Regions from separate parts of the Bradyrhizobium sp. CCBAU 051011 genome, predicted to be linked through region 1. Evidence: riboswitches for the same ligand, from Rfam matches in the RefSeq annotation. Region 1 holds a riboswitch; each other region holds the start of a gene.
What was found. Region 1 has a riboswitch for cobalamin ahead of metE (5-methyltetrahydropteroyltriglutamate--homocysteine S-methyltransferase). Riboswitches for the same ligand answer to the same signal wherever they lie in the genome.

Region 1 (6,202 bases):
GCCGTAGGACTGAACCCAACCATGCTTGGTGAATGCGAAGCCGGACAGCCGCTCACCGAAATACTGCACCATGTCATTGCGCTCGAACTCTCCATGCACGAGAACGTCGAGACCAATGTCTTCCTGCCAGCGCACCGCACGCGCCGTCTCCTCCTTGAGAAACTGCTCGTATTGTGCGTCGCTCATCGTTCCCCGGGAATGGGCTGCGCGGGCGTTGCGAACCTCCAGCGTCTGCGGGAACGATCCGATCGTCGTCGTTGGAAATGTCGGCAATCGGAACCGCGCGCGCTGAACCTCGGCGCGCCGGGCGAAAGGACTGTGACGACGCCGCATGCTGCCATCGATTGCAGCCATTCGCTTGGCGACGTTCGCATTGTGAACGTTGGGTGACGTTTCGCGCGCGACGGCCGCGGCCTCCGAAGCCTCAAGTACATCCGCCGCTTCCTCCCATCCTTTAGCCAGCACGCGGCCCAGCGTTGCGAGTTCTCCGATCTTCTGGACGGAGAAAGCAAGCCAGCTTTTCACATCGAGATCGAGATCGGTCTCTAGTTCGAGATCGATCGGGACATGAAGCAGCGAGCATGAGGGTGCAATCTGCACGCGGTCCTTGCCGAGCCTTGCGATGGCAGGTTCGAGCCGGTCGAGCACCGCTGGAAGGTTCGAACGCCAGACATTGCGGCCATCGACGACTCCGAGGGAAATGACAAGATCCCTTCGAGCGTCGGCGACAATCACGTCCAACTGCTCCGGGGCGCGGACCAGGTCGATGTGAAGGCCCGCAACCGGCAACGTCAAAGCGGCTTCCAGGTTATCGCCGATCGTTCCAAAATAGGTAGCGAGCATGATCTTCACGTCGGGAACCTTTTTCGCCAGATAGGTGTAGGTCCGGCGCAGCGCGTCGCGTGTGGCAGCATCGAGGTCCAGGACCAAACATGGCTCGTCCAGTTGCACCCACTCGGCGCCCCTTAAGGTGAGTTCGCGGAGAACGTCTACATAGACCGGCAGCAGCCTATCGAGAAGCAACAGCGTATCGAATGCAGGATCGGCGCTCTTGCCGAGCTTGAGAAAGGTGACCGGACCAACAAGCACCGGGCGCGTCTGATAACCCAGGTTTTTCGCTTCTTCGTACTCCTCGATCGGCTTGCGAGAGGAAAGCGTGAAGGTCTGATCCTTGTGATATTCCGGCACTATGTAGTGATAATTGGTGTCGAACCATTTGGTCATCTCCTGCGCTGCCGCGCTGTGCTCGGCGTGACCGCAATTCGCGTCATGGTCATCGCGCTGCACGCCCCGTGCCATCGCAAAGTAGGTTTTGAGCGAAACAGGGCCTGCACTCCAACCGTAAATTTCCGGAATGGCACCGACCATCACGCTGGTATCGAGCACATGGTCATAAAGCGAGAAGTCGTTTGAAGGAATAACGGTTACGCCGAGCGATTTCTGCCGCGCCCAGTTGGCGGCGCGAAGCGCAGCCGCGGCCTCAAGAAGCTGCGTTTCGTCAGATTTTCCGGCCCAATAGCTCTCGAGCGCGAGTTTGAGTTCGCGGCGCGGACCGATGCGCGGCGTACCGAGGGTAGCGACAGGAATCGAGAGAAGAGACATAGCTTCAACCCCATGTTGGGAGCAAAGGCCATGGCGGACGCGTGCAGAAAAGCCGCGGAAAGCGGCAACTGCTTGGCGCACCACCGGGACACCCCGCCCGTGGACGAATATATTGTCGGGCCAGGTCTCCTAGCTCGCGGGTCGTCGCCGCTATCCGACCTTCCCAAAGCCGCGTGGCTTCAGTGGCTTCTATTGGACAGCGGCTCGCCGCTTACAGTTGCGGGGGCAGCGCCGGCATCGCACCGGCTTCCCTCTTAGCTCCGGATCCATCCGGAGAACCTCGACATCTCCGATTACCTGCAAGAGGACTGTTCCGTCAACCTCTCGATAATTCTTTGTGCGGTTCGGAGCGATTGTCTGGAGAACGGAGGCATCTAGCCTCGTCGTCGTGTGGCCCGATCGTGGCATAGAGTTGGGCGCACGTCTGGATTCGATCGACAATCATGTGGGTGCGGCGGTTGCGCGATCCCAGCTTACACATCTTCCTGCGCCTTATTCGCCACCCGCAGCGCCGACACGAGCCAGATCGCCATTGATTAGTTATTTCGAATTCTGCCGCCGCAAGAAACGGCGTCTTGCCGAAGGCGGTCACATTGGCGAGCAGCGGCACGCCCGGCATCCGCTCGGCAAAGGTTCGAATTTTCCGCGGTGGTGAGCGCCGCAGGAAAATCGGTAGGCGGCCGCCTCCAACTCTGCACGCGCCTACATGCTATATCGCGAGGCACACCCATATCTTGCCGAAACTTACTGTCGCATCGCCGTACCCATGCGCTGACGTAGCCATTGACCGAAGGTTGCCCACCTCCGCGCATCTCTATCGCCTGCATCGGCTCAGCGACCACCTTGGCCAAAAACAGCCCGTTCAGGCACGACTGCCGCATCACCTTCCTGGCCCGTGCTTGAAAGTTACGGGCACCCCCGATCTCGTGGCCTTCGAGCGGCATGTCATCCATTCTGTCGTCTGCGGACTCGAACCGTCCACCGTCGCACTCCGAAACGACCATTTTGGCCGCGCCATATCCGCGTGATGCTTCGCCATTTGCAGGCCATAGAGCAGACATCGGCAGCGCTTGCGGCTTGCCAGTCGGCTTCGGACCAGCTCGGTCCGGCGGACGCTGACGAGCCATCGATGCGCTACGTTGACATTCCCATAGGCCTGTAGCTTCTCACGATTCTGAACTCGCAGCGCACGTCACGTACAGGCTTGTAATAGATCACCGAGACCCGTGATGAGTGTCGCCGAAACGACATCCCGCCTGAACAAAGAAGGGAACGGTGACCTCCTTAGGTATCCGGGCTTATCGCGGTAGACCGACCGATACGTCGAGCTGAACGATGCGTCCAGCTGATCATCTTTGCACAAAAGATGCGAGACATGTACAAAAATTACCGCCAAACCGCGCAAGAACTCAAGTATTCGATCACTTCGCGCGACTAGAGACGAATAAAAAAGCGTCTCGTAACACTGATGCTCTCACAAGCTTGGAGTTCTCGGTGAGTGATCGATCTACTCATCTCGATGCTCCTTCAGCCGCCCCTTGGGGCGTTCCTCCCTGACTTGGCCGCGCGTAACATTCGCGCGGCCTTTTTTCTGCATCCGGCAAGAGATTGATTTGCAGGATCTCAATGGCTCTGACCGCAAAAACGCATGGTGCGAGCAGGTTCTCGCAGATACAGGTCATTAGCCTCGGCGAACAGTTGTTCGTAAATGCCGGCGTACGGTCACCCATCCTAATTTCGAGAAGAGGACGCCTCCGCAAGACGGGCGATTGACGTCCTCGTAATGTAATAAGCCGCCTCCGCGTCTTCAGGCGCGAGCGGCTCTGAAGAAAACGTGCGGTCGGGTCCCTTCAGGCGGACTCCAGAGCGTCGCTCATGGATGTCGACCACGAAATCGGCCACGTGCAATCAATGGTGAGTCGCCTGATCGGTCGGAACAGTTCCACGACCAATTAGTTTCGCCGCGCTTTGTCATCTGAGACCGTCGGTCTTATACGTCTATCATACCGTTCCGCTAGGTCCAGCAGCCTTTTTCTAATGAAAGGGTCTGCCTTGTCCGCTAGATCGCGAATGATCTGGGCCCGGTCCTTTAAAAACTGCTCATCCACGAAAACACCTATTCAGTGCAAGTCTACATATATCTTAGCACACTCCCGTTTGGTCGGCTTTCATTCCCTGCACCTCGGATCTACGCATGACATTAACACTCCGGGGGTGAGACCGAGATGGTCCTCCGGCGTTCCGCCAGAAGCAAAGCATGGGTTTGCCTGTCTGCGCAGCAGCCGCATCAAGGGATAATTCCCTAGGCCATGCTGACAGACGCTGTCTTGCCGAATCCCAGGCCGACATTGCCAACACTATCTCCGACCAGGATACTTCGACGATGGATCGGCCATGCGTGCCGTATCATGCGTACGCGGCGGCCCAGGCGACACGACGTCCCTCCACCATTCACCGCTGCAGCATTGGAATCGCGACACGTTCAAGGAGGCTGCTCTTAACTTTGACTTATTATAGATCTCGATCGATCGCTTGCCTCGTATCCCTGCAGTCAGTGCTTCCTATGGAAGTCGAGAGAAAACTGTCAATGCTGGCAAGAACGATCTCGTCTCCAAAATTGGGAACCCACGCACAAACGTTAACAGTCGCGCATCCATCTCCGTCACTAGTTCCCCGCGCCGCGTCCGGGGACTGCTCACGAAGGCTCCTGTTCCGACACGGACGGATCCAGCAAACCAAACGGGATCCAGGCCAGAAACGGCCAGAAGAGACGAGGATGCGACCGCTGGATATGGCGCAGTCAACCAAATTACGTCGCGCGACAGGTCAGCCGCGGCACGCTTGTTCATCCTGTAAGCTGTAAAGTCGATGATTGTTGCCGACGTCTCTGTCACCTGATACTTCCATGTTACTCTTTAATGCGTCACACCGAATTCTAATGACAAGTTTCTCAACTCCGCTAATGCGCTTCTGCCCCGACCCCGTCTCCCGCGGCGTCTCGGTGCCGCCTATTAAGCCGCTCGCAACCAGCGAAGCCATTTGTGGTCGGCCTCCCGCCGCGCCTTGAGGCGGTCGACGCATTTCATGGAACAAAGGGCCGTTCGCCAGCAGTAGTGGCGGATCAGCCCGAACTTTCCGCCGCATATCGCACAGCACCTCACTGGACCGTGGTAGGGAATATGGGAGCTGTTGCGCATCTCGCCTCCTGTCGGAGTTAGGTGGATACCCCCTGCACTTTCTTCGCCTCAGCATCACGCCCGCACGTGAAATGCCGCGCCGGCGATGCCAAGTCTCCCCATTAGCGTACGGGCAATGCGCGCAAGAGTTTGACCCTGATGTGCGCCGCCTTGGTGAAAGCGACCGCTCAATCGAAGTGCTTCGCTGAGATTTCCAATTTGTAACGAATGTATTCATCTTGATTAATGCAATGAGCGGCGCGTCGGCGGTTAAATCCTGCGATCGCACGCCTTTCTTCGACCGATTTCAACTAGCCGGGCTGATGGGGTGCGTGTGGCAGCACTCACCCGATCTCGTCGCTGGCTTTTGCGCTGTCAGAGGGCAGCATCCGGTTTTACCTCCAGCTGCTCGAAATGCATGTTCACTGTGGGCTGGGTAAGATGTAGATTTTGCGGCTGCCTTGGCGAAGCCGAGGTGTTCGCGTTCCTCATAAGAACGTGCGGAGACTTTTTGACCGCGGACCATCAAAGAAGAACTTCTCAGCTGCGCTTTCCTCATGGGGAGCGTCTTTGGGTCGCGCTGCCGTACACCCTGTGGGAGCGCTATCAGCAACATTAGCGAATTCACCCCATCTACGGGCGCGTTTGGTATCTGGTGTATCAGCAACACTCTCTCAGATCGGTTCTAAAGTTTGCTGTAGATTGATATTCAGCTAGATAACTATTGCCTAAGCGCCGAAAAGGTCAAATGCTCCTACTGCTACACGCACCAAGGCACCCTCAAGCCAGCGCATCAGCAGAATCCCTGATGGCGGCATAGATTTGGTCAAGATCTGTCGCCGTGACGCAATAAGGCGGCATCACATAGATCGTATTGCCGAGCGGGCGCAGCAACAGATTTCGGTCTTTAAAGAAGGCCTGAAGCTTCGGTCCGATGCTAGCGAGATAGCCGGCATCGCTCGTTTGCAGATCGAGTGCTGTGATGGTGCCCGCCCGACGGACGTTTGCAAAGCGCGGGTCGGTGCGGAATGGCTCAACGGCCTGCTCTTGCATGGTGGCAACCGACGCCACGCGCTGGCGGTATTCCTGACTTTGCCAGAGATCCAGGTTAGCCTTTGCGGCGGCGCAGGCCACTGGATTAGCGGTATATGAACTCGAATGAAAGAAGGTACGCGTACGGTCTTTCGAATAATGCGCTTGAAAAATATCCGCGCGGCAGAGTGTTACCGCGAGCGGAAGCGCTCCTCCCGTGAGGCCCTTCGAATAGCAGGCAATATCGGGCGTCACATTGGCCTGCTCGCAGGCGAATAAGGTTCCGGTACGGCCCCAGCCCGTCATGACCTCATCGGCTATGAACAGAACCTCGGATGCTTCGCAGATTCGCTTCATCTCTTTTAGCACCCACGCTGGGTACATCAGCATTC
Region 2 (6,202 bases), 3.3 Mb from region 1:
ATGCGGGCGTGCAGATCGTCGGCAAGACCTTTGCGGACAATGCCAACACGCTCACACGTCCGGCCTACAACATCGTCAATGCCGGTGTGCAGTGGAAGCCCGATCTCAATACCACCGTGTCGTTTCGCGTCTACAATCTCTTCGATGAGATTTACACGACGTCGGGCGGCACCACTCAATGGCTGCTCGGAATGCCTCGCACGGCCCAGCTCGCCGTCAACGTGAAGTTCTGAGCGTGTCACGCGCCCTGAAACGCACGCTCCGGCGGTGGCTGTATATCGGCCACCGCTGGATCGGCATCATCACCTGCCTGTTCTTCGCCATGTGGTTCATTTCCGGCGTGGTGATGATGTATGTCGCGTTTCCCGGCCTTTCCGACAAGGAAAGGCTGGCAGCGCTTCCTGATATCCGATGGGAGAAGGTGGCGTTGTCACCGGACGACGCAATGAAGCAGGCTGGCGCCACCCGCTATCCGCGCGATCTCCGGCTTTCGATGCTGGCCGACGAGCCCGTATATCGCATGACTGCCTGGGACGGCACGCGGCAGGTGATCTCTGCCGCCAATGGCCGCGCCATCACCAACCTCTCCGAAGGACAGGCGTTGGCGATCGCGCAATACCACCCCGCGAGCAAAACACCGCAGCTCGAAGAGATCGTTGATCGCGACCAATGGAGCGTGACTGCCCGTTACGATCCGCTGCGACCGCTTTATCTGATTGCGCTCGGCGACGATGCCAGTACCAAGCTCTATGTCTCCTCGCGCTCCGGCCAGATCGCGCTCGACACCAGCCGCACCGAGCGCGTCTGGAACTGGCTCGGCTCGATCCCGCACTGGATCTATCCGACCGTGCTGCGCAAGGACGGCCCGCTGTGGCGGCTGGTGGTGCTGTGGATCTCTGGCATCTGCATGATCGTCGGCGTAACCGGCATCTTGATCGGCATCCTGCGCGTGCGGCTGAGGCAGCGCTATGCCAGCGACAGGATCACACCGTATCGCGGCTGGATGGCATGGCACCACATCACCGGCCTGATTGCCGGCATCTTCGTGCTGACCTGGATGTTCTCCGGCTGGCTTTCGCTCAATCCCGGCGAGTATTTTTCCGGGCGCAACACAACGCGCGAAGTTCTGCAACGCTATGCCGGCCATGACATACCGACCATTGCGGCGAAGCTGCCAACGCTGCAATTCGGCGCGACTGAAGCGCGTTTCGTCTGGCTCGATGGCAGCCCGATGATCATCGTTGCATCACGTGATGGCACGCAGACGCCACTGGATGTGACATCGGGCGAATTTGCAAAGCTTTCGCAGGATCGCCTCTGGACTGCCGCAGCAAAACTGCCGCCGCACGCTCACATCACGGAGCGATTGACCCTCAAGGAATACGACACTTACTGGTATGCACATCATCATGACCGCGAACTGCCGGTGTTGCGTGCGGTGTTTGATGATGACGCAAAGACGTGGTTTCACATCAGCCCGGTCACCGGCGATATCATCGGCCGCGTGGACAGCAGCCGACGCACATATCGCTGGTTGTTCAACGCGCTGCACAGTTTCGACTTTCAACTGTTCCTGATGTACCGCCCGGCTTGGGACATTGTGGTGTGGCTGCTGTCGATTCTGGGCGCTATCGTCTCGGTGAGCGGCGTCGTTATCGGCTGGCGCTACCTGCGCGGCTAAAGCGAATCCGCTCCGCTGGGCTGAACTCCGGAGTTACCGTTGCATCAAAGCGACAATCCAGTTTGCTGGCGGGATGATATCGACGCTTTGGCGTTCGAGCCGGACAACCATCGCGGCTTCTGCATGGTGCATCGGCTTGCCTTTCGAACGCTACTGCAGTTTTTTCCGGAGCCTGATGATTGCCTGGCCTTTTTTCGCAACCAGGAGCGCGCCTTCCGTGCCGCGGCGGCGGCCAAAATTGCTCGAAGAGAAATTGCGCGCGGGGTCAATTTTCACCTCACCAGCCGGGACGTAATCGAACAAATGGGCAATTAGGGGTCGCGAAAGACATTCGTTTCCGCTAGAAATGCCTGCTTCCTTGGAGAACCGTCATGCAACAGACTCGTACCGCTGCCAGTTTGCCGATCGCCAGTCATGACCTGAGCGTGGTCTACCAGGCAGCTCTCGCCATGGCTCTCGGTCTCTTCATCGTGGGGTTCGTCGGTTTCTCCCATATCGATGCCGTCCACAACGCCGCGCACGACGTCCGTCATTCGAATGCGTTTCCCTGCCACTGATTTGCGATGTCGATTTTTCGTTCGATTGTCTTTTCCGCGGTCTTGAGCGGACTGATCGGCGGTGCCGCGGTCACTGTCCTGCAATACTTCAGCACCGTCCCGCTGATCCTCAAAGCCGAAACCTACGAACACCAGGCGCCGGAAGCCGGTGTCAAGCCGACGGGCGAATCCACCAAGGGGCATGCGCCCCATAATCACGCCTCTCACGAACATGAGGCCACCGCTTGGAAACCAGCCGAAGGATTGCAGCGCAACGGCCTGACGGCTGCCGCCAATATTCTCACGGCAATTGGATTTTCGCTCTTGCTGGCCGGCTTCTATGCCATGCGCGGCGGCGTAGACCGGCACGAAGCACTGTTGTGGGGCCTAAGCGGCTTTGTGGTCTTCACCGCCGCGCCGGGGCTTGGATTGCCGCCCGAGCTCCCGGGCGCACCGGTCGCCGCCCTGGGGGCACGTCAGCTTTGGTGGACCATGACCGCACTGGCAACTGCCCTCGGCATGGGTCTCATTTTTCTGCATCGCGCCGTCTGGGCCACCGTGCTGGGATTTTGCCTGGTCGTCTCTCCACACCTGGTTGGCGCGCCACAGCATGCCGGCGCGCATAGCGACGTTCCCGATGCGCTCTCGCATCAGTTCGTGGTCTCCGTGACCATTACGAGCCTGCTGTTCTGGGCGTTGCTTGGTTGCCTCACCGGTGTTTTTTTTCATAGGTTCTCCGCACGATCGTCCGGAGCCTCGTCGTAAGCGGGTCGACGCCAATGGTTGCGTCGGATGTCGCTCTGTGCTTCGTTCCATCCGTCATCGGTGCCTTCGTAGAAGGTGAAACGGGAATGCGGTGCGGGGAAACACCCCCAATGCCGCAGCTGCCCCCGCAACTGTAAGCGGCCATTCTCAGTCCAACATAGCCACTGAACCTGCATTGGTTTGGGAAGGCGGACCGGGAGACGACCGCGAGCCAGGAGACCGGCCGATGACCAAGCTCAACTCGTTCGACGGTGGGTCGAAGGAAAGGTGGTCATGGGATTCTGTAGGTTTGCCGCGGGCTTCGCCGCGTTATTTGGCCTGTTTGGCCTTCCTGAAGAGGCGATCGCCCAGTCGGGTCCGCAGAAACTTCCAGAGGTCGTGGTCGAACCCAAGCCGTCGGCCAAGCCCGCCAAGCCCGTTCGCCGAACGGACAACGCAGCGCGCACGAGGCAGGCTGTGCCGGCAAGGCCCGATTCCTCGCCACCGCAACCGTCCGAATTGGTGATCACACCGGACCGAACGCCGGAGCCGCTCAGCCGTACAGGAAGCGCCGTTAGCGTCGTCAACAAGGAGACGATTGCAACTACCAATCCGGGGTCCCTGGTCGATGCTTTGCGAACCGTTCCGGGCCTCGACATCACCGAAAGCGGCGGCCCCGGCGCGACGACGAGCATCCGGTTGCGCGGCGCCAACACCGGTCAGACCCTGGTGATGATCGATGGCATTCGTGTCAACGATCCAACCGCCGCCAGCGGCGACTTCGATTTCGCGATGCTCATGCCGAGCTCGATCGAGCGAATCGAGGTGTTGAAGGGGCCGCAAAGTGCGCTCTACGGCTCGGACGCGATCGGCGGTGTCGTCAACATCATCACCAGGAAGGGCGGCGGCCCCGCCCAATTCAACGTCCGCGCCGAGGGCGGAAGCTATGGCACTGCCGCCACCAGCGGATCGGTGACAGGCTCCGCTGGTCCGTGGTCATACGCTGTTGCCGCAGGCGGACAACACAGCAACGGCTTCTCGCGTTTTGGTTATCGCATTCCGGCACTTGAGGCCAAGTATGGCCCGCTCGAGCGCGACGGATTTGATCGCGTCGGCGGCTCGGCGCGCATCGGCTACGACGCCGGAGAAGGTGTGCGGCTGGAATCCGGAGTTCTCTCCTCGTTCACGCGATCGGCATATGATGCGGCGACCGGCGCATTTCCCGACACGCCTTCAAGCGCCACGCGTCTGCTCCAGCAGGTTTGGGGACGCGCCTCTTTCGATACGCTCGACGGAGTCCTGAACCATAGCTTCAACGTGTTCGAGACCCACATCGACCGCTCCTTCAACGAGGTAAGCTACAAGATCAACAAACTGCCGCAGAACACGACATCGACCATTTCCGATTACGTCGGCAACAGTGTCGGCGCCGAATACCAGGGCAACCTGAAAATGGGGCCGCTAGGATCGCTTATTTTTGGCTCCAGAACACAACACGAAACCGCAAACACCTATGCTACCAAGCTGCTCCCGATTCCGGGGCCGCAGACGCCCCAGCTCAAGGGAACGCAAGATATCAATTCGGTGTTTGCGCTGTGGCAATTGCCGATCGGCGAGCGGCTGAACATCAGCCTTGGTGGACGGATCGACGATGTCGTCGACGTTGCCCGGTTCGAGACCTGGCGCGCGACCGCGGCCTACACGATTGTCGAAACCGGCACCAAGCTGCGTACCAGCGCCGGCACCGGCGCCAAGGCCCCCACCCTCTATCAGCTCTACGCGCCAACTTACGGCAATAGTTCGCTCAGTCCCGAGCAGAGCTTCGGATATGACGCCGGAATAGACCAAACCCTTTTCAACGGGAGACTGACACTGTCGGTCACGGCGTTCGCCAACAAATTTTCCAATCTGATCGAATTTTCGATCGATGCCGCCAATCCCCTCGGGCACTATGTCAACGTCACCCGCGCGGAGACCTCCGGCATCGAATTCGGGTCGGATCTAGTTCTCCTGCCAGGGTATCTGAAGCTGAAGGCCGCCTACACCCATTTGCATGCTGTCGATCTCAGGACCAATCTTACCTTGCAACGCCGTCCTTCCGATGTGGCCCGGCTCGCACTGGCCATTACGCCCACTGACAAATGGCTCATTGAGCCGCGCGTGCTCACTGTCTCCAAACGCTACAGCGGCGCCAACGAAACCAATCTGCTCGATCCCTATACCCGGGTCGATCTCTATACCGAATACAAGATCGATTCCGTCTGGAAGGTTTTCGCGCGGGGCGAAAATATCCTGAACGAGCATTATCAGGAGGTGTTCAACTTCGGCACCACGGGTCCTGCAGTCTATGCCGGGGTTAACGCGACATGGTGAGTCAATCTGCAACGAAGCCGGCATACGCCACCACGGTCGGTCTTGTCGTACTGGTCGTGCTGCTGGCGCTGGTTTCGCTTGGAACGGGACCTGTCAGGCTTTCGCCGGCCACGGTCGTCAATGCCTTGTTCGGCGGAGGCAGCGACGCGCACCAGACGATCATTCGGGAAATTCGCCTGCCACGTGCCATCCTCGCATCGGCGATCGGCGCTGTGCTTGGATTGTCCGGCACAGCCCTGCAAGGCCTGTTGCGCAATCCATTGGCTTCGCCATCGCTATTCGGCGCACCACAATCGGCAGCTTTCGGTGCGGTTCTGATGATCGCGCTGGGATGGGCGGACGTCCGTTCCTATGCGCTGCCGGTGGCCGGCATTGCCATGGCGTTTGTGTCGGTGTTCGTCCTGCTCAGCATCGCCGGCCGTAACGCCGGATTGCTGCTGCTGATTTTGGCGGGGCTAGCGATCTCCAGCCTCGCGGGAGCGGCAACCGCTTTGACAATGAACCTGTCACCTAACCCGTTCGCCAGCCTGGAAATTGCGTTCTGGCTGCTTGGCTCCCTGGAGGATCGCAGTTTTCGCCACGTTATGCTGGCCATGCCGTTTATTGTGGCTGGCGCCATCTTGCTGTGGAGTCAACGCAGCGCCTTTCGCGCACTCAGCCTTGGAGAGGAGACCGCGCAGAGCCTTGGCATCGATGTGACACGGGTGCGGCTCCTGGTCATCACCGGCGTCGCGCTGGGAATCGGCGGAGCGGTCGCCGTTTCCGGTACTATCGGCTTCATCGGCCTTGTCGCGCCGCACTTGATGCGGCCGGTGGTCGGCTACGACCCGGCGCGATTGCTGCTGCCGAGCGCACTGACCGGCGCGGC
Region 3 (6,202 bases), 3.3 Mb from region 1:
TCGGCCAGATTGCGTGTCAGCGGATCGAAATCGCCGAGGCCGAGATCGCTCGCCAGTGCGCGATGCAGCGAGGCATCCTGCATTTTCAGATCCGAGCGCGGCAGCCGGGCAATCGATACCAGGAGGTCGTCACGTTGCGGCCCGGAAGGCGCGCGACCGAACACATGCAGGCCGTCGCGGATCTGCATCTCCTTGAGGTCGCACAAATGCGCATCGAGCGCACGCAGCGCCTCCGCCGTCGGGGTGTCCCGGGTGACATTTACGTCGGCATCCAACCGTTGGGCCCGTGCCAGCGACAGGATGTCCTCCGCAATTGAATTGGCACGCTTGGGATCGAGATCGGCGGCAAGCGCGAATTCATCGACCAGCGTCTCCAGCCGCGCCAGATCATCGTGCAACTCGGCACGCGTCATGGGCGGCGTCAGGTGATCGACGATCACGGCGCCGGCACGGCGCTTGGCCTGGATACCTTCTCCGGGGTCGTTGACGATGAACGGATAGAGATGCGGCAACCGACCCAGCACGGCTTCCGGCAGGCAATCCTGCGACAGACCAGTGCTCTTGCCCGGAAGCCATTCGAGATTGCCATGCTTGCCGAGATGAACGACCGCGTGCGCGTCGAATACCCGCCTGATCCACAAATAGAATACGAGATAGTGATGCGGCGGCGTCAGATCCGGATCGTGATAGCTGCTTTTCGAATCGATATTGTAACCGCGCGCCGGCTGAACGCCGACTATCACGTTGCCAAAGCGATGCAGGCCAAGGCGAAACGCACCATCGACGACATGCGGATCCTGTTCGGCGCTACCCCATCGCCCTTCAACTGCGCGCCTTACAGTGTCCGGCAACGCCGCCAAAGCCGCGTAATAGTCCGCCAGCAACCATGTCACGCCGTTTGCGCGCGTGGCGCGCTGCTCGAGCGCATTGGTAGGCCCCTGCTGCAGCAGTTGCATCATAGCATCCGCGTCGACAGGCGCTTCCGCGGTATTGTACCCTGCCCTTCCCAAGGCATCGAGAACGTCGATCAGGCTTTGCGGCGTATCCAGGCCGACGCCGTTGGCCAGCCGGCCATCGCGGTTCGGATAGTTGGCAAGGATCAGCGCTACCCGGCGTTCGGCCGGCGCTTTACGGCGCAGCCGCACCCAGGCCAGCGCCAGATCGGCCGTTGCATCGACCCGGTCCTGAAGCGGGCGAAACGCTGTTGGCGTAAACTCGCCTACGCTCTCAACGCATTCCTTGAAAGCGATGACGTTCGCGAAGATGCGGCCATCGACTTCGGGCAACACGACATTCATGGCGAGATCCCGTGGCGGCAGGCCCCGCGTCGAAGCTTCCCACCCGGCCCGGGATATACCGGCCTGCGCCACCTGCAGGATCGGGCAACCTGATGCAGCCAGCACGCCGGTATCGTCGTTCGCGGTCGCCGTCGCAAACGCCGTCGCATTGATGATGATGTCAGGCGGATAGGCGGCCAGCGCCGTCTGCAAGAACGCTCCTGACCGTCCGTCTTTCAGGCTGGTCACGAACAGGCAGACCGAATTGAGCCCGCGCGCATTGAGCGACTGGCGCAACATGTCGATGCCGGCGGTATCGCCACCCGCCACTAGCGCGCGATAGAACACGACGATTGCATTGGGGCGATCGGAACTTGGCGGTTCAAAGCACCAGAACCCCGCTGGAGGCATCGGCCGCGCCTGCGGCGGCGCTTCACCTCTGCCGATCAGGTGCGCAGCAAAGCGAAGCGCGAGTTGGGCATTTTCGACGCCGCCTTCGGTGCAATAACGCCATAGCGCGTACGTGCTATCGCGATCAAGTGTCCCGCGTGCGGCCAGCGACGCATTCCAATCCATCTCGCCGGGAATACAGGCGAACAGCGAACCTCGACGCAATGCGTCGCTCCGCACGCTTTCAACGCCGTGCGGCCAGTAGCTTTCGCCCCCCAGCATGCGCAGCACAACGATTCTTGCCTCGCTCAGCGTACGCTCGACAAAGGCATCCACCGACGCAGGATGACCCAACGCCAACAGATTGGTCAGCCGCACCGTGGGAAAGCCGTCCGGCATCCCTGCATAGGCGATGCCAAATGCGGCGAGATCGCTGTCCGCCGCAGACAGCACAACGATGTCGGCACTATCCTGTCCGAGATCGCGCGCGACATCGCCATCGTCGATGCCGCCTGAGGTGTCGAGCTTGAGGTGCATCTGACTCTCGCGGATTACTCCACCAACGCCCGCCGCACGGCGGTCCCGTCAAATCCCTTTAGCCCGATCACGACGAGACGCTCGGCCTGCTTCGCATCCGGCCGGCCGAACACCAGATCGACGCGGCTCCCGACAGCCTGCACCACCACGGGCGCGACCTTGTCCGAAACCCGCGCATGGCCCTTGACGCGCAACACACCTTCGAGACCGAGCGCGTCGCTGATCCGAGCACGCATCTCGTCGACGCTGAGGGCGATCGACGGCTTGACGACGATGCTGTCGAAATCGTCGTGATAATGTTCCTCTTCCTCGCCGTGATGGCCAGCGCGGGCAGCCACGTCTTCCTCGGCCTCGGCGTTCATTCCGATCAACACCGCGGGCGCCAATGTGCCCATCGACCGCACAACATTGACTCCTGGGCGGAGCGTAGCCTTCAACCGTGCTTCAATGTCGGTAAGCGCCATGGGCGATACCAGGTCGCTCTTCGAGAGCACGACCAGGTCGGCACAGGCCAATTGATCTTCAAACACCTCTTCGATCGGGTCGTCATGGTCGATGGATTCGTCTGCGGCACGCTGGTCTGCGACTGCGTCCTCATCGAGCGTAACCCGACCTTCCGACAGCGCAAGCGCATCGACGACTGTAACGACACCGTCAACCGTGGCGCGCGTTTTCACCGCCGGCCATGCGAATGCCTTGAGCAAGGGTTGCGGCAGCGCCAACCCTGAAGTCTCGATGACAATGGCATCGAGCGGCTTGTCGCGCCCCAACAGCAGTTCCATGGTCGGAATGAAGTCATCCGCCACAGTGCAGCAGATGCAGCCATTGGTAAGTTCGATGACGTCTCCCGGCGCGCAGGCGTTCGCTGCGCATTCTTCCACGAGGCCGCCGTCGAAGCCAGCGTCGCCGAATTCATTGACGACGACGGCGATGCGGCGTCCGTCGGCCTGGGTCAGCAGCGAGCGCAGCAAGGTGGTCTTGCCCGCGCCAAGAAACCCAGTCAGCACGGTAACCGGAACACGCGACATATTTCATTCTCCTTGAGCCACTAGCGCTTGAGCCAGAGCGGAAGTCCGGCTGCCATGAACACAACTTGCGGAACGGCGGCGGCGACTACCTGGTTCAGTCGCCCCTGCGCATCACGAAACGTCCGGCCGAGCGGCGTTTCCGGCACCAGCCCAAGGCCGACCTCGTTCGAGACAAAGACGACAGGATGCTTTGCGACACCGAGAAATCGCGTCAAACGCTGAGCTTCGACGTCTGGATTGCGTCCAGCGAACATCAGATTTGACAGCCACAAGGTGAGACAATCCACCAGCACGACGCGATTGCGGCTGGCTTCGCGCGTCAACGCGTCGACCAGCGCTAGCGGCTCTTCAATGGTGATCCAGCCCTCGCCACGGCGGGCGCGGTGCAACGCAATCCGGCTCTTCATCTCCTCGTCGCCGGCGGTAGCCGTCGCGACATAGACCTTCGCCAGCGCGCTGGCGCCTACAAGCGATTCTGCAAACGCAGATTTGCCGGAACGGGCGCCACCCAGCACCAAGGTAGTGGCCAGATCCGTCATTTCGGTGCGCGTCCGTCGTCCGGTGACCAACGGATGGGAGGTACCCGTGCCACCATGCCCTTTCGCAGCACCTCGGCACGTTCCCGCCAGGGGACCAGACCGAAATCGGATTTTTGGTAGGATTGCACGAATGATACCAGCGCCGCAGCGCCGCTTTCGGTCTGCAGATCGCCAAACATGAATGTATATCCGTCGGGACTCGTGACCGCGACCGTCGCTGGGCGCTTGCAAACGCTAAGGCATTGCACCGGGCGGACGGCAATGTTGGCGTCCTTCCCGATCGCAGCCTGCACAGCCGCGTACATCTCCGGGCCGACCACAGCAGCGCCGTCCGCCGCCTTGCAGGTGATGCAAACACTCACGACGACGGGCCTGTCAGGCAGGTTGGCCTGCGGCTGTTCGATCAAGGCTTGACGGGCGGGCTTAGTAGCGCTGTCGCGATCCATCAGTTGCTCGTATCATGGCCTTGCGGCCGCGAGCTTTGTTGGGTCGCGCTCGACGGCAAACGGCGCCATCGGGCTCGCTCCCGTCCGGTGCACCCCGCCCAGACGCCTCCAAAGCACAGTTCGTGATGGCAGGTCTCCTGGCTCGCGAGTCACTGCCCGTAGCCGCCTTCCCGGGATTTCCCAGTGGCACCGGCGCGGGCTCGTCGCTTACAGTTGCGGGGGCAGCGCCGGCGTTGACGTTTGTCGCACCGGCTTCCCTTTTCACCTTCCTAGGGAAGGACCATCGCCGATGACGCTAACCGCCGAAGATGCCCCGGTCAACGGCGGTTGACCCATCAGCGGAGTTGCGTCAGTTACCGCATGACAAGAAAGAACCTGATACCCAACGCAGCCGCCGAACCTTTCTAAAGTATAATCAAATACTTGCGGATGTGATTCACGCGCGGATCGACCGCAAGGCGAAACCGCTGCGATCGTTTGGGCCAAACCTAAGTTGATCAACAGATGGCGAGAGATCGATTCGAGGAAATTGGATCTGTGACCTTAGTGCAGGCAGATTCGTCCGTCGCAGGCAGCGTCGCGCAGGTGATTTTTGCGCTCGGTAATCGGCGCGCAGAATGATTGCTGCCCCTCCCCCGCGCGGTCTCATGATAGCTGCTCCCCGATCTGGCAGCGGCAAAACTACTTTGACGATCGGACTTCTCCGTGCTTACCGAAGAAGTGGAATTCGCGTGGCCGGCGCAAAATGTGGACCGGACTATATCGATGCGGCGTTTCATGGTGCCGCTTCCGGCCGGCCTGGCGTCAATCTCGATAGCTGGGCAATGAAACCTGGCCTGATCGCACAGCTTGCAGCCGAAGCTGCGAAGGACAGCGATCTGCTGATCTGCGAAGCGTCCATGGGTTTGTTCGACGGCGTTCCTGTTCAACCCGGTCGCAGCGGTTCATCTGCGGACGTGGCATCTGCGCTCGGCCTTCCCATTGTGCTGGTGCTCGATGTCAGCGCGCAATCGCAATCCGCGGGCGCAATCGTAAAGGGGTTTATGACCTTCGATGAACGGGTGAAAATTGCTGGCATCGTTCTGAACCGCGTCGCCAGCGAAAGGCATCTTCGCCTGGTAAGTGATGGAATTACCAAACTTGCAATCCCCATCCTGGGCAGCTTGCCAAAATCCGACGGCATCGCTCTGCCGGAGCGCCATTTGGGATTGGTACAGGCCGGTGAAACCCCGGAACTGGAAAACAAACTGGACGCAATGGCCGAGTTCGTGGCCCAACACGTGCAGATGAACGAGCTCTTCGGATGCGCGGAAGCGTTTCTTCCCTCGCAGACGGGCCCGCACGCGCCAGCACTGCAGCCACCGGGACAGCGCATCGCGATCGCTCACGACGAGGCGTTTTCATTTACATATCGCCATATCCTGGATGGCTGGCGCAACAGCGGCGCGGAAATACAAACATTCTCTCCGCTTGCTGATGAGCCTCCGCCAGCCGACTGCGATATTTGCTGGCTGCCAGGGGGATATCCGGAGCTTCATGCCGCGCAAATTGCCTCAGCGAGCAATTTTCTCGAGGGGCTGCGACATTTCGCGGCTATCAAGCCCGTTCACGGCGAATGCGGCGGCTACATGATCCTGGGTGAGACCCTGACCGACGCGGCGGGAAAGACCTATCCGATGGCTGGACTTCTCGGCGTTCAAACAAGCCTTTCCAAACCGAAAATGCGTCTCGGCTACAGGGAAGCGCGCCTTGCAGCCTCTGGGTGCCTCGGTCCCCTGGGAAAGACGCTGAAGGGACACGAATTCCATTATGCTGACGTCACTGCTCATGGCTCGGACGAGCCGTTCGCCTTTCTCACCGATGCTTACGGCAGCGAATTCGCGCCCACGGGAAGCCGCCGTGGCCGGGTGACCGGCAGCTTCTTTCACATCATCGCGGAATCCTGATGCCCGACCCTGACCAGCAAAGCACAGCAAGCCGCGAGC

Region 2: it holds a riboswitch for cobalamin, as region 1 does, so the genes downstream of both, ACH79_RS24555 (TonB-dependent siderophore receptor) here and metE (5-methyltetrahydropteroyltriglutamate--homocysteine S-methyltransferase) in region 1, are expected to answer to the same signal.
Region 3: it holds a riboswitch for cobalamin, as region 1 does, so the genes downstream of both, ACH79_RS24500 (DUF1636 domain-containing protein) here and metE (5-methyltetrahydropteroyltriglutamate--homocysteine S-methyltransferase) in region 1, are expected to answer to the same signal.

Annotation. Positions count from the first base shown of each region.
Region 1 covers NZ_CP022222.1:8,540,375-8,546,576, forward strand. The annotation lists gene metE (5-methyltetrahydropteroyltriglutamate--homocysteine S-methyltransferase) at 1-1,602, opposite strand, end outside; cobalamin riboswitch at 1,704-1,900, opposite strand; gene ACH79_RS40185 (adenosylmethionine--8-amino-7-oxononanoate transaminase) at 5,559-6,202, opposite strand, start outside.
Region 2 covers NZ_CP022222.1:5,266,847-5,273,048, reverse strand. The annotation lists gene ACH79_RS24580 (TonB-dependent siderophore receptor) at 1-233, shown strand, start outside; gene ACH79_RS24575 (PepSY domain-containing protein) at 236-1,681, shown strand; gene ACH79_RS24570 (hypothetical protein) at 1,721-1,996, shown strand; gene ACH79_RS24565 (CbtB-domain containing protein) at 2,053-2,238, shown strand; gene ACH79_RS24560 (CbtA family protein) at 2,245-2,982, shown strand; cobalamin riboswitch at 3,024-3,225, shown strand; gene ACH79_RS24555 (TonB-dependent siderophore receptor) at 3,256-5,334, shown strand; gene ACH79_RS24550 (iron ABC transporter permease) at 5,328-6,202, shown strand, end outside.
Region 3 covers NZ_CP022222.1:5,253,269-5,259,470, reverse strand. The annotation lists gene cobN (cobaltochelatase subunit CobN) at 1-2,204, opposite strand, end outside; gene cobW (cobalamin biosynthesis protein CobW) at 2,219-3,232, opposite strand; gene cobU (bifunctional adenosylcobinamide kinase/adenosylcobinamide-phosphate guanylyltransferase) at 3,253-3,771, opposite strand; gene ACH79_RS24500 (DUF1636 domain-containing protein) at 3,768-4,217, opposite strand; cobalamin riboswitch at 4,327-4,517, opposite strand; gene ACH79_RS24495 (cobyrinate a,c-diamide synthase) at 4,835-6,163, shown strand; gene bluB (5,6-dimethylbenzimidazole synthase) at 6,163-6,202, shown strand, end outside.